One region of the Micromonospora sp. SD12 genome, then DNA from elsewhere that is predicted to be linked to it. Evidence: predicted binding sites of a transcription regulator. Region 1 holds the regulator's gene; each other region holds the start of a gene.
What was found. The regulator HrcA, encoded in region 1, represses chaperone genes, less so after heat shock. The targets are predictions, from matches to a motif close to GGTTNGCACNCTCNNNNNGAGNGTGCNAACC.
Positions count from the first base shown of each region.

Region 2: groL (chaperonin GroEL) is a predicted target of HrcA. The motif match lies at 1,471-1,501, and genes of this name have one in related genera.
Region 3: groES (co-chaperone GroES) is a predicted target of HrcA. The motif match lies at 2,300-2,330, and genes of this name have one in related genera.

Region 1 covers NZ_JBQHDF010000021.1:61,138-65,341, reverse strand. The annotation lists gene ACTMS2_RS26465 (16S rRNA (uracil(1498)-N(3))-methyltransferase) at 1-291, opposite strand, end outside; gene dnaJ (molecular chaperone DnaJ) at 339-1,484, opposite strand; gene hrcA (heat-inducible transcriptional repressor HrcA) at 1,558-2,580, opposite strand; gene ACTMS2_RS26450 (DUF4870 domain-containing protein) at 2,826-3,527, shown strand; gene hemW (radical SAM family heme chaperone HemW) at 3,568-4,204, opposite strand, start outside.
Region 2 covers NZ_JBQHDF010000007.1:207,912-212,115, reverse strand. The annotation lists gene ACTMS2_RS16675 (cold-shock protein) at 1-172, shown strand, start outside; gene ACTMS2_RS16670 (hypothetical protein) at 350-1,423, shown strand; gene groL (chaperonin GroEL) at 1,698-3,320, shown strand; gene ACTMS2_RS16660 (hypothetical protein) at 3,377-3,574, opposite strand; gene ACTMS2_RS16655 (GNAT family N-acetyltransferase) at 3,666-4,204, opposite strand, start outside.
Region 3 covers NZ_JBQHDF010000005.1:115,342-119,545, reverse strand. The annotation lists gene ACTMS2_RS12840 (molybdopterin-dependent oxidoreductase) at 1-22, opposite strand, end outside; gene groL (chaperonin GroEL) at 135-1,781, opposite strand; gene groES (co-chaperone GroES) at 1,852-2,166, opposite strand; partial or broken gene ACTMS2_RS12825 (methyltransferase domain-containing protein) at 2,623-2,859, shown strand; partial or broken gene ACTMS2_RS12820 (THUMP-like domain-containing protein) at 3,253-3,666, shown strand; gene ybaK (Cys-tRNA(Pro) deacylase) at 3,752-4,204, shown strand, end outside.

The sequences.
Region 1 (4,204 bases):
CATCGCCTGCACGGCCAGTTCACCCCGGTCGCCCTTGGCGATGCCCTGCACCACCACGAGCCGGGGGACGGACGCGTCGACGTACCCCCGGGAGACGACGTCGAGTTCGAGGGTGCCCCGGCCGACGGCCGTGACCACCGCGGACGCGGTGCCGCCCCGGCCGTCGGCGAGCAGCAGTTCCTCGCCGACGCGCAGCCGTTGCACGGTGGCGGCGTGGTGCCCCTCGGGGCCGCCCAGGGTGAGCTGGTCGGCGGTGGGCAGCGACTCGACCAGGAACAGCGGCGCGGACACGACGATCAGGCTAGCCGCCCTGGCGGACCCCGGGGCGGTCAGGCCGGTCAGGCGTGGCCGTTGAAGGCGTCGCGCATCCGGGAGAAGAAGCCGCCCTGCTTGGTGAGCTCGGCGACCTCCTCGCCCCGGGTCTTGGCGAAGTCGCGCAGCATCTTCTCCTGGTCGGCGTCGAGCTTGGTGGGGGTGCGCACGTCGAGGTGCACGTAGAGGTCGCCCCGGCCGGTGCCGCGCAGGTGCGGCACGCCCCGCGCGCGCAGCCGCATGGTGCTGCCCGGCTGGGTGCCGGCCTTGACGTCGACCGTCTCCTCGCTGTCCAGCGTCTTGATGGTCAGCCGCGTGCCGAGCGCCGCCGCCGTCATCGGCACCGTGACCCGGCAGTGCAGGTCGTCGCCCTTGCGGGAGTAGACGTCGTGCGGCCGCTCGTGGATCTCCACGTAGAGGTCGCCGGCCGTGCCGCCGCCGGGGCCGACCTCGCCCTGCTGGGCGAGCCGGATGCGCATGCCGTCCTCGACACCCGCCGGGATCTTGACGGTCAGCGAACGCCGGGTGCGGACCCGGCCGTCGCCGGCGCAGGTCGGGCACGGGTGCGGAATGGTGGTGCCGTAGCCCTGGCAGACCGTGCACGGCCGGGCGGAGACCACCTGACCGAGGAAGGTGCGCTGCACGGACTGCACCTCGCCCCGGCCGGCGCACGCCTCGCAGGTGGCCAGGTGGGTGCCGGCCGCCGTGCCGGCGCCGGAGCAGGTGGTGCAGAGCACGGCGGTGTCGACGGTGATCGGCGCCTCGACGCCGAACGCGGTCTCGTGCAGGTCCAACTCCAGGCGCAGGATCGCGTCGGCGCCGGGCCGGGTCCGGGGTCGGGGACCCCGCGAGCCGCCGGCCGCGCCGCCGAAGAACGCGTCCATGATGTCCTGGAAGCCGACGAACGGCCCGGCGCCGCCGGGGCCACCCGGGCCACCCGCGCCCCCGCCGCCGGGGGCGAGCGGGTCGCCGCCCAGGTCGACGATCTGCCGTTTCCGGTCGTCCGAGAGGACCTCGTACGCGGCGTTGATGTCCTTGAACTTCTCCTGGGCCTCCGGATCCGGATTCACGTCCGGGTGGAACTGCCGCGCCAGCTTGCGGTAGGCGCGCTTGATCTCGTCGTCGGAGGCTTCCCGGCTCACCCCGAGAATGCCGTAGTAGTCCCTGGCCACTGCGTTCCGTGTCCTCATGTTCGTCTCGCGTTGCGCCGGTCGGCGGCGGGAGCCGGCCGTCGGCCCTGACTGGTCAGTTCTGGGCCAGCAGCTCGCCCACGTAGCGTGCCACGGCCCGCACCGTGGCGATGGTGCCGGGGTAGTCCATCCGCGTCGGCCCGAGCACACCGAGGCCGCCGACGCTGGTCGTGCCCGGCCCGTAGCCGGTGCTGACCACCGAGGCGGCGCGCAGGTTGTCGATCTCGTTCTCGTCGCCGATCAGCACCCGCGTCGTGCTCGGCTCGGCCTCGCCGATGAGCTTGAGCATGACGACCTCCTCCTCCAGCGCCTCCAGGATGGGGCGCAGGGAGCCCTGGAAGTCGAGCAGGCCACCCCGGGTGAGGTTGGCCGTGCCGGCCAGCGCGATCCGCTCCTCGTGCCGCTCGATCAGCGTCTCCAGCAGCACGGTGGAGAGGGTGGTCATGGCCGGGCGCAGGTGCGGCACCGACTCCTCGACCAGGGCCTGCACCAGCGGCGGGGTCTCCGACAGCCGGGTGCCGACCAGCTTCTCGTTGACCAGCCGGCGCAGGTCGGTGACGTCGTCGGCGGGGATCGGGGCGGGCAGCTCGACCAGCCGCTGCTCGACCCGGCCGGTGTCGGCGATCATGACGAGCATCAGCCGGGTGGTGGAGATCGGCACCAGCTCCAGGTGACGCACCGAGGAACGGGCCAGGCTCGGGTACTGCACGACGGCGACCTGCCGGGTCAGTTGCGCCAGCAGCCGGACGGTGCGGTGCACCACGTCGTCGAGGTCGACGGCGCCGACCAGGAAGCGCTCGATGGCCCGGCGCTCGGCCGGGCTGAGCGGCTTGACCCGGGACAGCCGGTCCACGAAGAGCCGGTAGCCCCGGTCGGTGGGCACCCGGCCGGCGCTGGTGTGCGGCTGGCGGATGTAGCCCTCCTCCTCCAGCACGGCCATGTCGTTGCGGACGGTCGCCGGCGAGACCCCCAGCTGGTGCCGTTCGACCAGCGCCTTGCTGCCCACGGGCTCCTGCGTGGCGACGTAGTCCTCGACGATCGCGCGCAGCACGGCGAGCTTGCGGTCGTCGAGACCCATCCTCCCCACCTCCTGTCGCACGTCGGCACCGGCACGCGGGGGCCGGGCGGGCTGGTTGCTGGCACTCGACTGTAGCGAGTGCCAGTCTACGTCGGCGGGGCCCCCGACGCGATGATCGACCTGGGGCGATCGGTCCGATCGCCGACCGTGCCGGCCCGTCCGCGGGCGCCCGGGACCGGCCATTCGGACATCCCGACCGGTGTCACGCTGGTGCCGCCTTGCCGGCTGCCCCTACCGTGACCTCCATGACCGAACCACCTCGCCCTCCCGGAGCGGGGGACCCCGGCTTCCCGCCGGACCCGACCGCCCCGTCGGGGGTCCCCGGCCCCGCCGGCTCCGACGAATCCACCGCTCCACTGTCCGGGGCACCGGGCCCGGGCAGCCATCCTCCGCCCGGTGGCTATCCGCCGCCCACCGGTGACCAGCCGCCGTCGGGCGGCTATCCCCCGCCCGGCGCGTACCCGCCGCCCGGCGACCTTCCCCCACCCGGTGGCTTCCCGCCGCCCGGGGCCGGCTATCCGCCGCCCGGTGGCTTCCCGCCGCCCGGGGCCGGGTATCCCGGCGGGGGCGGCTACGGTGCGCCGACGGGCGGCTACGCCAGCAACGACGACAAGAACTGGGCCCTCATCGCCCACTTCGGCGGCGCGGTCGGCGTGATCGTCGGCGGTGGCCTGCTCGGCTGGCTGGCGCCGCTGATCGCGCTGATGGCCCGGGGGCAGCAGTCCCCGACCGCCCGGGCGCACGCCGTCGCGGCGCTGAACTTCCAGCTCACCTGGACGATCGTCGGGGTGCTGAGCTGGGTGGTCACGCTGATCACCTGCGGGGTGCTGTTCTTCGTCCCGATGCTCGTCTGGCTGGTGCCGCTGATCTTCGGCATCATCGGCGGCGTCAAGGCCAACGAGGGCGTGCTCTACCGCTACCCGATGACCTACAGCTTCACCAGGTGACCCGGGTCGGCCGCTCCCCCGGCCGGCCCCGGCACGCGGTTCAGGGCAGCAGGTCACGCACGACCGCGTCGGCGAGCAGCCGGCCGCGCAGGGTCAGCACGGCCCGCCCGGCCGCGTGCTCGTCGGCGGCCAGCAGCCCGGCGCCGAGGGCCCGCGCGGCACCGGCCCGGCCGGCCTCGTCGAGGGCGTCCAGCGGCAGCCCGGAGGCGAGGCGCAGCCGGAGCATGACGTCCTCCATGTGCGCCTCGTCGGCGGTGAGCACCTCGCGGGCCAGGCCGGGCGACCCGCCGCCGGCCAGCCGCTTCGCGTACGTCGTGGGGTGCTTGACGTTCCACCAGCGCACGCCGCCGACGTGGCTGTGCGCGCCCGGGCCGAGACCCCACCAGTCGGCGCCGGTCCAGTAGAGCAGGTTGTGCCGGCACCGGGCCGCCTCGTCGCGGGCCCAGTTCGACACCTCGTACCAGGAGAGACCGGCCGCGCCGAGGGCGGCCTCCGCGGCGAGGTAGCGGTCCGCGGCGACGTCGTCGGAGGGGTACGGCAGCTCGCCGCGCCGCATCCGCGCGGCCAGCCGGGTGCCGTCCTCCACGATCAGGGCGTACGCGCTGACGTGGTCCACCCCGGCGGCGACGACCTGGTCGAGGGAGGCGGCGAAGTCGGCCTCGGTCTCCCCCGGCGTG
Region 2 (4,204 bases), on a different contig from region 1:
CGAAAAGGGCTACGGCTTCATCGCCGTCGACGGCGGGCAGGACGTCTTCGTCCACTTCTCGGCGATCGAGATGGACGGCTACAAGGCGTTGGACGACGGCCAGCGGGTCGAGTTCGAGATCGCCCAGGGCCAGAAGGGGCCGCAGGCCGAGCGCGTGCGCGTCATCGCCTGACCCCGGCACTCCTCCCGCGCCCGCGCCGGTCGCCCCCTCGGCCCGGCCGTGGGGGCCGGGGGCGACCCGGCAACGCGGGGCACCCGTGACCGGCCCGTCCCCCGGGGGCGGGCGTCGGCCCGGTTGCGTCGGCAGGGGAGGATCGTGAGCCGTTCCAGCCATCGCTGAGGAGGGTTCATGTCCGACCAGCCGCCCCAGGCCGCGCCGCCCCCGGGAGACCCTGACCCCTCCGCGCCGCCACCCGGCGGCGCGCCGGCCGGTCCACCGCCGCAGGGCTGGGTCTTCCCGCCCACCGGCGGATACCCGGTCGGCTCGGGCCCGTACGGCGGGCAGCCGTGGTATCCGGGCGCTCCGGTCGCCTACCCCGGGCAGCCGGGCCACGGGTGGTACCCGCCGGGGCACGGCCTCGACCCGGCCGACCTGCTCGTCACCCCGCCCGGCGCGGGCGTCAACGGCTGGTTCAACCGGTGCGTCGGCGCGGTGCGCCGGGGCTGGCTGCTGCTGCTGCCGATCCTGCTGCTCACCCAGGTGCTGCCGGCCCTCGTGGTGTCGGTGCTCTCGTTGGTCCTCGACCCGGCCGCCAAGTGGGAGCAGTCGATGGGCGACGATCCCGCCGCGCTGCCCGACACCTTCGTGACCGACCTGGGCGTCATGCTGTCCGTGGTGCTCGGCAGCGCCCTCGTCTTCGGTTTCGTGCAGAGCCTGGGCTGGGCGGCCGGCACCTGGGTGGTCACCCGGCAGGCGGCCGGTCAGCCGGTCAGCTTGGGCGCCGCCCTGTCGTACGGGGCGCGCCGGGCCCTGGGCCTCTGGGCCTGGACCCTGCTGATGAGCGTGATCATCGGCCTCGGCCTCTGCCTCTGCTTCATCCCCGGCATCTACTTCGCCTTCGCGCTGAGCATGGCCGGCCCGGTCTACCTGTTCGAGCGGCAGCACCCGATCGGCCGGTCCTTCCGGATGTTCCACGACCGGCTCGGCCTGCTGCTCGGCCGGGTGGCGCTGGTGGCGGCGGCGGTGATCGTCGGCGGCGGCGCCGCGGGCATGGTGGAGGGCATCGGCGCGCTGCCGTTCGGCACCACCCCGATGGACTCGCCCGGCACGGCGGTCGGCGTGATCGTGGTTGCGGTGGTGGGCGCGCTGCTGGCCCTGCCGACCCACCTCGCCCAGCTGGTCGGACTGGTCGTCACGTACGCCGAGCAACGCGCCCACGAGGGGCCGGTGGACAGCGCGCGGCTGGCCGGCGAACTCGGCTGACCGGGCCCATCGTGCTTGCACTCGGCAGGGGAGAGTGCTAAACAAGTCATTGGCACTCGCATACCGTGAGTGCCAATGGTCGGGGCGGTAGGGCCACGGTCGTAGCGGCGTCCAGACGCGGCTGCGGCACATGGCCGGTCGTCGCGGGCTATCCGGCCCGGCCGAGGAGACGTCGTCGTCGCCAGGTGGCGACGTCCCAAGGTGCGTACACCAGGCGGCCCATCCGGGACACACACTCCGGGTGGCCCGTGAGTGTCCAGGAGGACAACGCCGTATGGCCAAGATGATCGCGTTCGACGAAGAGGCTCGCCGCGGCCTCGAGCGGGGCATGAACCAGCTCGCCGACGCCGTGAAGGTGACGCTCGGCCCCAAGGGCCGCAACGTCGTGCTCGAGAAGAAGTGGGGTGCCCCCACCATCACCAACGATGGTGTGAGCATCGCCAAGGAGATCGAGCTCGAGGACCCCTACGAGAAGATCGGCGCCGAGCTGGTCAAGGAGGTCGCCAAGAAGACCGACGACGTCGCCGGTGACGGCACGACGACGGCGACCGTCCTGGCCCAGGCCCTGGTCCGCGAGGGCCTGCGCAACGTGGCCGCCGGTGCCAACCCGATCGCCCTGAAGCGGGGCATCGAGGCCGCCGTGGCCAGCGTCTCGGAGGAGCTGCTCAAGCTCGCCAAGGACGTCGAGACCAAGGAGCAGATCGCCTCCACCGCCTCCATCTCCGCCGGTGACACCAGCGTCGGCGAGATCATCGCCGAGGCGATGGACAAGGTGGGCAAGGAAGGCGTCATCACCGTCGAGGAGAGCAACACCTTCGGGCTGGAGCTGGAGCTCACCGAGGGTATGCGCTTCGACAAGGGCTACATCTCGGCCTACTTCATGACCGACCCGGAGCGCATGGAGGCCGTCTTCGACGACCCCTACCTCCTGATCGTCAACAGCAAGATCTCGTCGGTGAAGGACCTGCTCCCGATCCTGGAGAAGGTCATGCAGTCGGGTAAGCCGCTGCTGATCATCGCCGAGGACATCGAGGGCGAGGCCCTGGCGACCCTGGTCGTCAACAAGGTCCGGGGCACCTTCAAGTCGGTCGCCGTCAAGGCGCCGGGCTTCGGTGACCGCCGCAAGGCCATGCTGGCCGACATCGCCATCCTCACCGGTGGCCAGGTCATCAGCGAGGAGGTCGGCCTCAAGCTGGACGCCGTCGGCCTCGACATGCTGGGCCGCGCCCGCAAGGTCGTGGTGACCAAGGACGAGACCACCATCGTCGACGGTGCCGGCGACGCCGAGCAGATCCAGGGCCGGGTCAACCAGATCCGGGCCGAGATCGACCGGAGCGACTCCGACTACGACCGCGAGAAGCTGCAGGAGCGGCTGGCCAAGCTGGCCGGCGGCGTCGCGGTGATCAAGGTCGGCGCGGCCACCGAGGTCGAGCTGAAGGAGCGCAAGCACCGCATCGAGGACGCCGTCCGCAACGCGAAGGCCGCCGTCGAGGAGGGCATCGTCCCGGGTGGTGGCGTCGCGCTGGTGCAGGCCGGCAAGACCGCCTTCGACAAGCTGGACCTGGTCGGCGACGAGGCGACCGGCGCGCAGATCGTCAAGATCGCGCTGGACGCCCCGCTGCGGCAGATCGCCGTCAACGCCGGTCTCGAGGGTGGCGTGGTCGTCGAGCACGTCCGCAACCTCAACCCGGGTCACGGCCTCAACGCCGCGAACGGTGAGTACGTCGACCTGCTGGCCGCGGGCATCATCGACCCGGCCAAGGTGACCCGCTCGGCGCTGCAGAACGCCGCGTCGATCGCGGCGCTCTTCCTCACCACCGAGGCCGTCGTGGCGGACAAGCCGGAGAAGACCCCGGCCGCCCCGGCTGGTCCGGGTGGCGGGGACATGGACTTCTGAGTCCAGCTCCAACGCCGGAAGGGGCGGGCCGCGTCAGCGGTCCGCCCCTTCCGCTGTCACGTCGGCAGTGGCCGTTGGTTGCGCCTCTTCTGCGCCCGGTCGTACGGCTGCGGAATCTGCACCGGCTCGTCGACCAGCGTCACCGGCTCGTCGGCCGGCTCGCCGACGCCGGCCATCTCCGCCTGCTGCTCGGCGTCGCCGTAGTCGAGCCGGTCGAACGGCAACGGGCCGGGGCGTTCGTCGTCCGTGGTCATGGCTGCCTCCTCTACCGGAAACGGTAGGGCGCGACGATCACCAATGCGGGCAAATGGCGTTATGGGGATCTATATCCCGTTCATCCCGTTGTCAGCCCCTCAGTGACCTGCGGTACAGGAAGAAGACGCGCTCGATCCGGGCACCCGCGCTGCCCGAGTAGAACGGGACCGGCCCGACCCAGCCGATCTGCGCCGCCGACACGCCCGCCGCCCGTTGGTCGCGCAGGCAGCGGCGCAGCAGCACCCCGCCGATCCCCGAGCCCTCCGCCGCCGGGGCGGTGCCCATCGGGCCGAACCAGCTCGGCCGCGACGAGCCGTACGCGGCGAAGCCGAGCACCTCGCCGTCGCGCTCGGCCAGGTGGCAACCGGCTCCCTCCCGGCCCACCGAGCCGGCCAGCTCGGCGTCCCAGGCCCCGCCGAAGGTGGCGCGCGCGAACTCCACCAGGGCCGGCAGGTCGTCCGCCCCGGCGCGGCGGACCGTGACGCCCTGTCCGGCCAGCCGCTCCTCCGCCGGTTCCGTCGGGCGCAGCGCGGGCGAGTCGTCGTACGACAGGTCGGCGGTCATGTTCCACGCCGTGCGGTCCTGCCGGTAGCCGAGCGCCAGCGCGGCGCAGATCGCCGGGGTGTAGC
Region 3 (4,204 bases), on a different contig from region 1:
AGCCGCGTGTCGTACTGCTCATCGGGCCAGTGTTTCCGATGCACCGGACGGCCGGTAGTCGCGTCGGTGCCCACAAGGGCGTCGGGGCGCACCGTCACGCGGACGGTGCGCCCCGACGAGGCGTACGGCGAGGGTCAGAAGCCCGGGCCGTGCTGGTGGCCGTGACCGTGGCCGTGGCCGTGCCCACCGGCGGCGGCCGGCTCGGCCTTCTCCGGCTTCTCCACCACGAGGCTCTCCGTGGTGAGCAGCAGGCCGGCGATCGACGCGGCGTTGGTGACCGCGTTGCGGGTCACCTTCACCGGGTCGAGGATGCCGGCCTTCGCCAGGTCGACGTACTCGCCGGTGGCGGCGTCGAGGCCGTGGCCCCACTCCTTGCCGGCGACCTTGTTCACGACGACGTAGCCGTCGTGGCCGGCGTTCTGGGCGATCCAGCGCAGCGGCTCGACCAGCGCCTTGCGCACGATCGAGACGCCGACCTTCTCGTCACCGGTGAAGCCGAGGTCGTCGTCGAGCGCCGGCAGGATCTGCACCAGGGCGGCGCCGCCGCCCGGGACGGTGCCCTCCTCGACCGCGGCCTTGGTGGCGGCGATCGCGTCCTCGATGCGGTGCTTGCGCTCCTTCATCTCGACCTCGGTCGCGGCGCCGACCTTGATGACCGCGATGCCGCCGGAGAGCTTGGCCAGCCGCTCGGCGAGCTTCTCGCGGTCCCAGTCGGAGTCCGAGGCCTCGATCTCCTTGCGGATCTGCGCGACCCGGTCGGCGACCTCGCTGGACTTGCCGCCACCGTCGACGACCGTCGTGTTCTCCTTGTCGACCACGACGCGCCGGGCGGTGCCGAGCACCTCCAGGCCCACCTGGTCGAGCTTGTAGCCCAGCTCGGGCGCGACCAGCTCGGCGCCGGTGAGGATCGCCATGTCCTGGAGCATCGCCTTGCGCCGGTCACCGAAGCCGGGGGCCTTGACCGCGCAGACCTTGAGGGTCTTGCGGATCGAGTTGACCACCAGCGTCGACAGCGCCTGGCCGTCGACGTCCTCGGCGATGATCAGCAGGGGCTTGCTGTTCTGGAGGACCTTCTCCAGCAGCGGCAGCAGCTCCTCGATCGCCGAGATCTTCTGGGTCGTGATCAGGATGTACGGGTCCTCCAGGACCGACTCCTGCGACTCCATGTCGGTGACGAAGTTCGGCGAGATGAAGCCCTTGTCGAACTGGAGACCCTCGGTCACGTCCAGCTCTGTGTGCAGGGCGGAGCCCTCCTCGACGGTGATGACACCGTCGCGGCCGACCTTCTCCATCGCCTCGGCGATCAGCTCGCCGATCGTGGCGTCCTGCGCGGAGATCGTCGCGACGTGCGCGATCGACTTCTTGTCGGCGACGTCGACCGCGCGGCCGAGCAGCGCCTCGGAGACCTTGGCGGCCGCCGCGTCGATGCCCCGCTTGAGGCCGGCCGGGTTGGCGCCGGCCGTGACGTTGCGCAGGCCCTCGCGGACCATCGCCTGGGCCAGCACGGTGGCGGTGGTGGTCCCGTCGCCGGCGACGTCGTTGGTCTTGGTCGCCACCTCCTTGACCAGCTGCGCACCGAGGTTCTCGTAGGGGTTGGTGAGCTCGATCTCCTTGGCGATGGTCACGCCGTCGTTGGTGATCGTGGGCACACCGAACTTCTTGTCCAGGACGACGTTGCGCCCGCGCGGGCCGAGGGTGACCTTGACCGCGTCCGCGAGGGCGTTGACACCGTGCTCGAGCAGGTGCCGGGCGTCGTCCGAGAAGCTCAGGATCTTCGCCATGAATGTCCCTTCGAAGCGACGTCGCCCCGGCCCGGCGAGCCGGACCGGGGCGACGACACTGATCGGTTGCTTACTTCTCGATGACCGCGAGGACGTCGCGGGCGGAGAGCACCAGGTACTCCTCGCCGGCGTACTTGACCTCGGTGCCGCCGTACTTCGAGTAGAGGACGGTGTCGCCGACCTTCACGTCGACCGGCACGCGGTTGCCCTTGTCGTCGATCCGGCCCGGGCCGACAGCGAGGACGGTGCCCTCCTGCGGCTTCTCCTTGGCGGTGTCGGGGATCACGATGCCGGAGGCGGTGGTGGTCTCGGCCTCGTTCGCCTGGACCACGATGCGGTCCTCGAGCGGCTTGATCGCAACCTTGGTCGCGGTAGTCACGGGCATACCCTCCTGGGGTACTGGTTTCGTTACCGGTCGGCGAGCCGACCGGCGTCAATCTGCCACATGCCACCGGGCGGGGCCGTCGTCGCGGGTGCCGGTCCGCCTGGCGTTCAGCGTCCGGGCCACGAGGCCCGGAAGCTGGCACCCTCAGGGCGAGAGTGCTAATCGCAGGTTATTCCTCGGCTAGCACTCCGTCAAGGAGAGTGCCAACCCGCCGCCCGGCGCGTCGGGTCCGACGACCACAATGACCGGGTGGATCTCGACCAGCTCGCCGCCCTGCGTACGCCCGAGGGGTCGGCCGCGCTCGACGCCGCCGCGCGGGTGGCCGGCGGCGACCCGCTGACCGCGGCGGCCGCGCTCCGCTCGGCCGGGCTGCCGGCCGGGCTGGCGTCGGCCGCGCTCACCCAGGCCGAGCTGCGGCGCCGGGCGGTCGGTAAGTTCGGGCCGGCCGCTACGGGCATGTTCCTCACCCGGGCCGGGCTGGAGCAGGCCACCCGGGGGGTCGTCGCGGCGCGGCGGGCCGACCGGTTGCGGGTCGCCGGGGTGCGCACCCTCGCCGACCTCGGCTGCGGCCTCGGCGCGGACGCGCTCGCCGCCGCCCGCGCCGGCATCCGGGTGTACGGCGTGGAGGCCGACCCGGTGACCGCCGCGATGGCCGCCGCGAACGCCGAGGCGGCCGGGCTGGCCGAGCTGTTCACCGTGGAGTGCGGCGACGCCACGGCGTTCGACGTGGACCGGGTCGACGGGGTGTTCTGCGACCCGGCGCGGCGCAGGGCGGGCACCGGGCGACGGATCTTCGACCCCAACGCCTACTCCCCGCCCTGGGACTTCGTGGTCGGGCTGGCCCAGCGGGTGCCGCACACGGTCGTGAAGGTGGCCCCCGGCATCGACCACGCGCTGGTCCCGGCGGGCGCGGAGGCCGAGTGGGTGAGCGTCGACGGCGACCTGGTCGAGGCGGCCCTGTGGTGCGGCGAGCTGGCGCGGGTCCCCCGCCGGGCCACCGTGCTACGCGGCAGGGCAGGGCTTCCGGCCGACGCCCCCGGCGCGGCGGCGGAGGCCTCCGCCCGACCGGCCGGCCCCGGCGGCTGCCACCAGCTGACCGGCTCCGGCGTCGCCGAGGCCGCCGTCGGTCCGCCGCGCCGCTTCCTGTACGACCCGGACCCGGCGGTCGTCCGCGCGCATCTGGTCGCGGAGCTGGCGGACGTCCTGGGCGCGACGCTGGCCGACCCGAGCATCGCCTACCTCTACGCGGACGCCCCGACGCCGACGCCGTTCGCCCGCTGCCTGGAGGTCACCGACGTGCTGCCGTTCTCGCTCAAGCGGCTGCGGTCGCTGCTGCGGGAGCGTCGGGTCGGGCGGGTGGAGATCCTCAAGCGCGGGTCGGCGCTGGAGCCGGAGAAGCTCCGGCGGGACCTGCGGCTGGCCGGGGACGAGCCGGCCAGCCTGGTGCTGACCCGGGTCGCCGGGGCGCCGACGGTGCTGCTCTGCCGACCGGTCGGGTAGCGCGCGAGAGGGTGGGTGCCGGTGTCGTCGACCGCCCGGCGCTTTCGGCTCGCGGGTCGCGCGGGGTCGGGTTAGCTTGACCGTCATGGCGGGACAGGGCACTCCGGCGACCGCGCTGCTGACGAAGCGGAAGATCGCCCACACCACCCATCCGTACGACGTCTCCCCCGATGCGCCGAACTACGGCGCGCTGGTCGCGGCGGCGCTGGGGGTGCCGCCGGAGCGGGTGTTCAAGTCGCTGGTCGCCGAGGTCGACGGCGCGCTGACGGTGGCGGTCGTGCCGGTCACCGGCGAGCTGGACCTCAAGGCGCTCGCGGCGGCGGTCGGCGGCAAGCGGGCCGCGATGGCCGACCGGGCGGTGGCCGAACGGGCAACCGGCTACGTACGCGGCGGGATCAGCCCACTCGGGCAGCGGCGGCGGCTGCCGACCGTGCTCGACTCGTCGGCGCTCGACCATCCCACCGTCTACGTCTCGGCGGGCCGGCGCGGGCTCCAGCTCCAGCTCGCCCCGCAGGATCTGGTGGCGCTCACCGGGGCG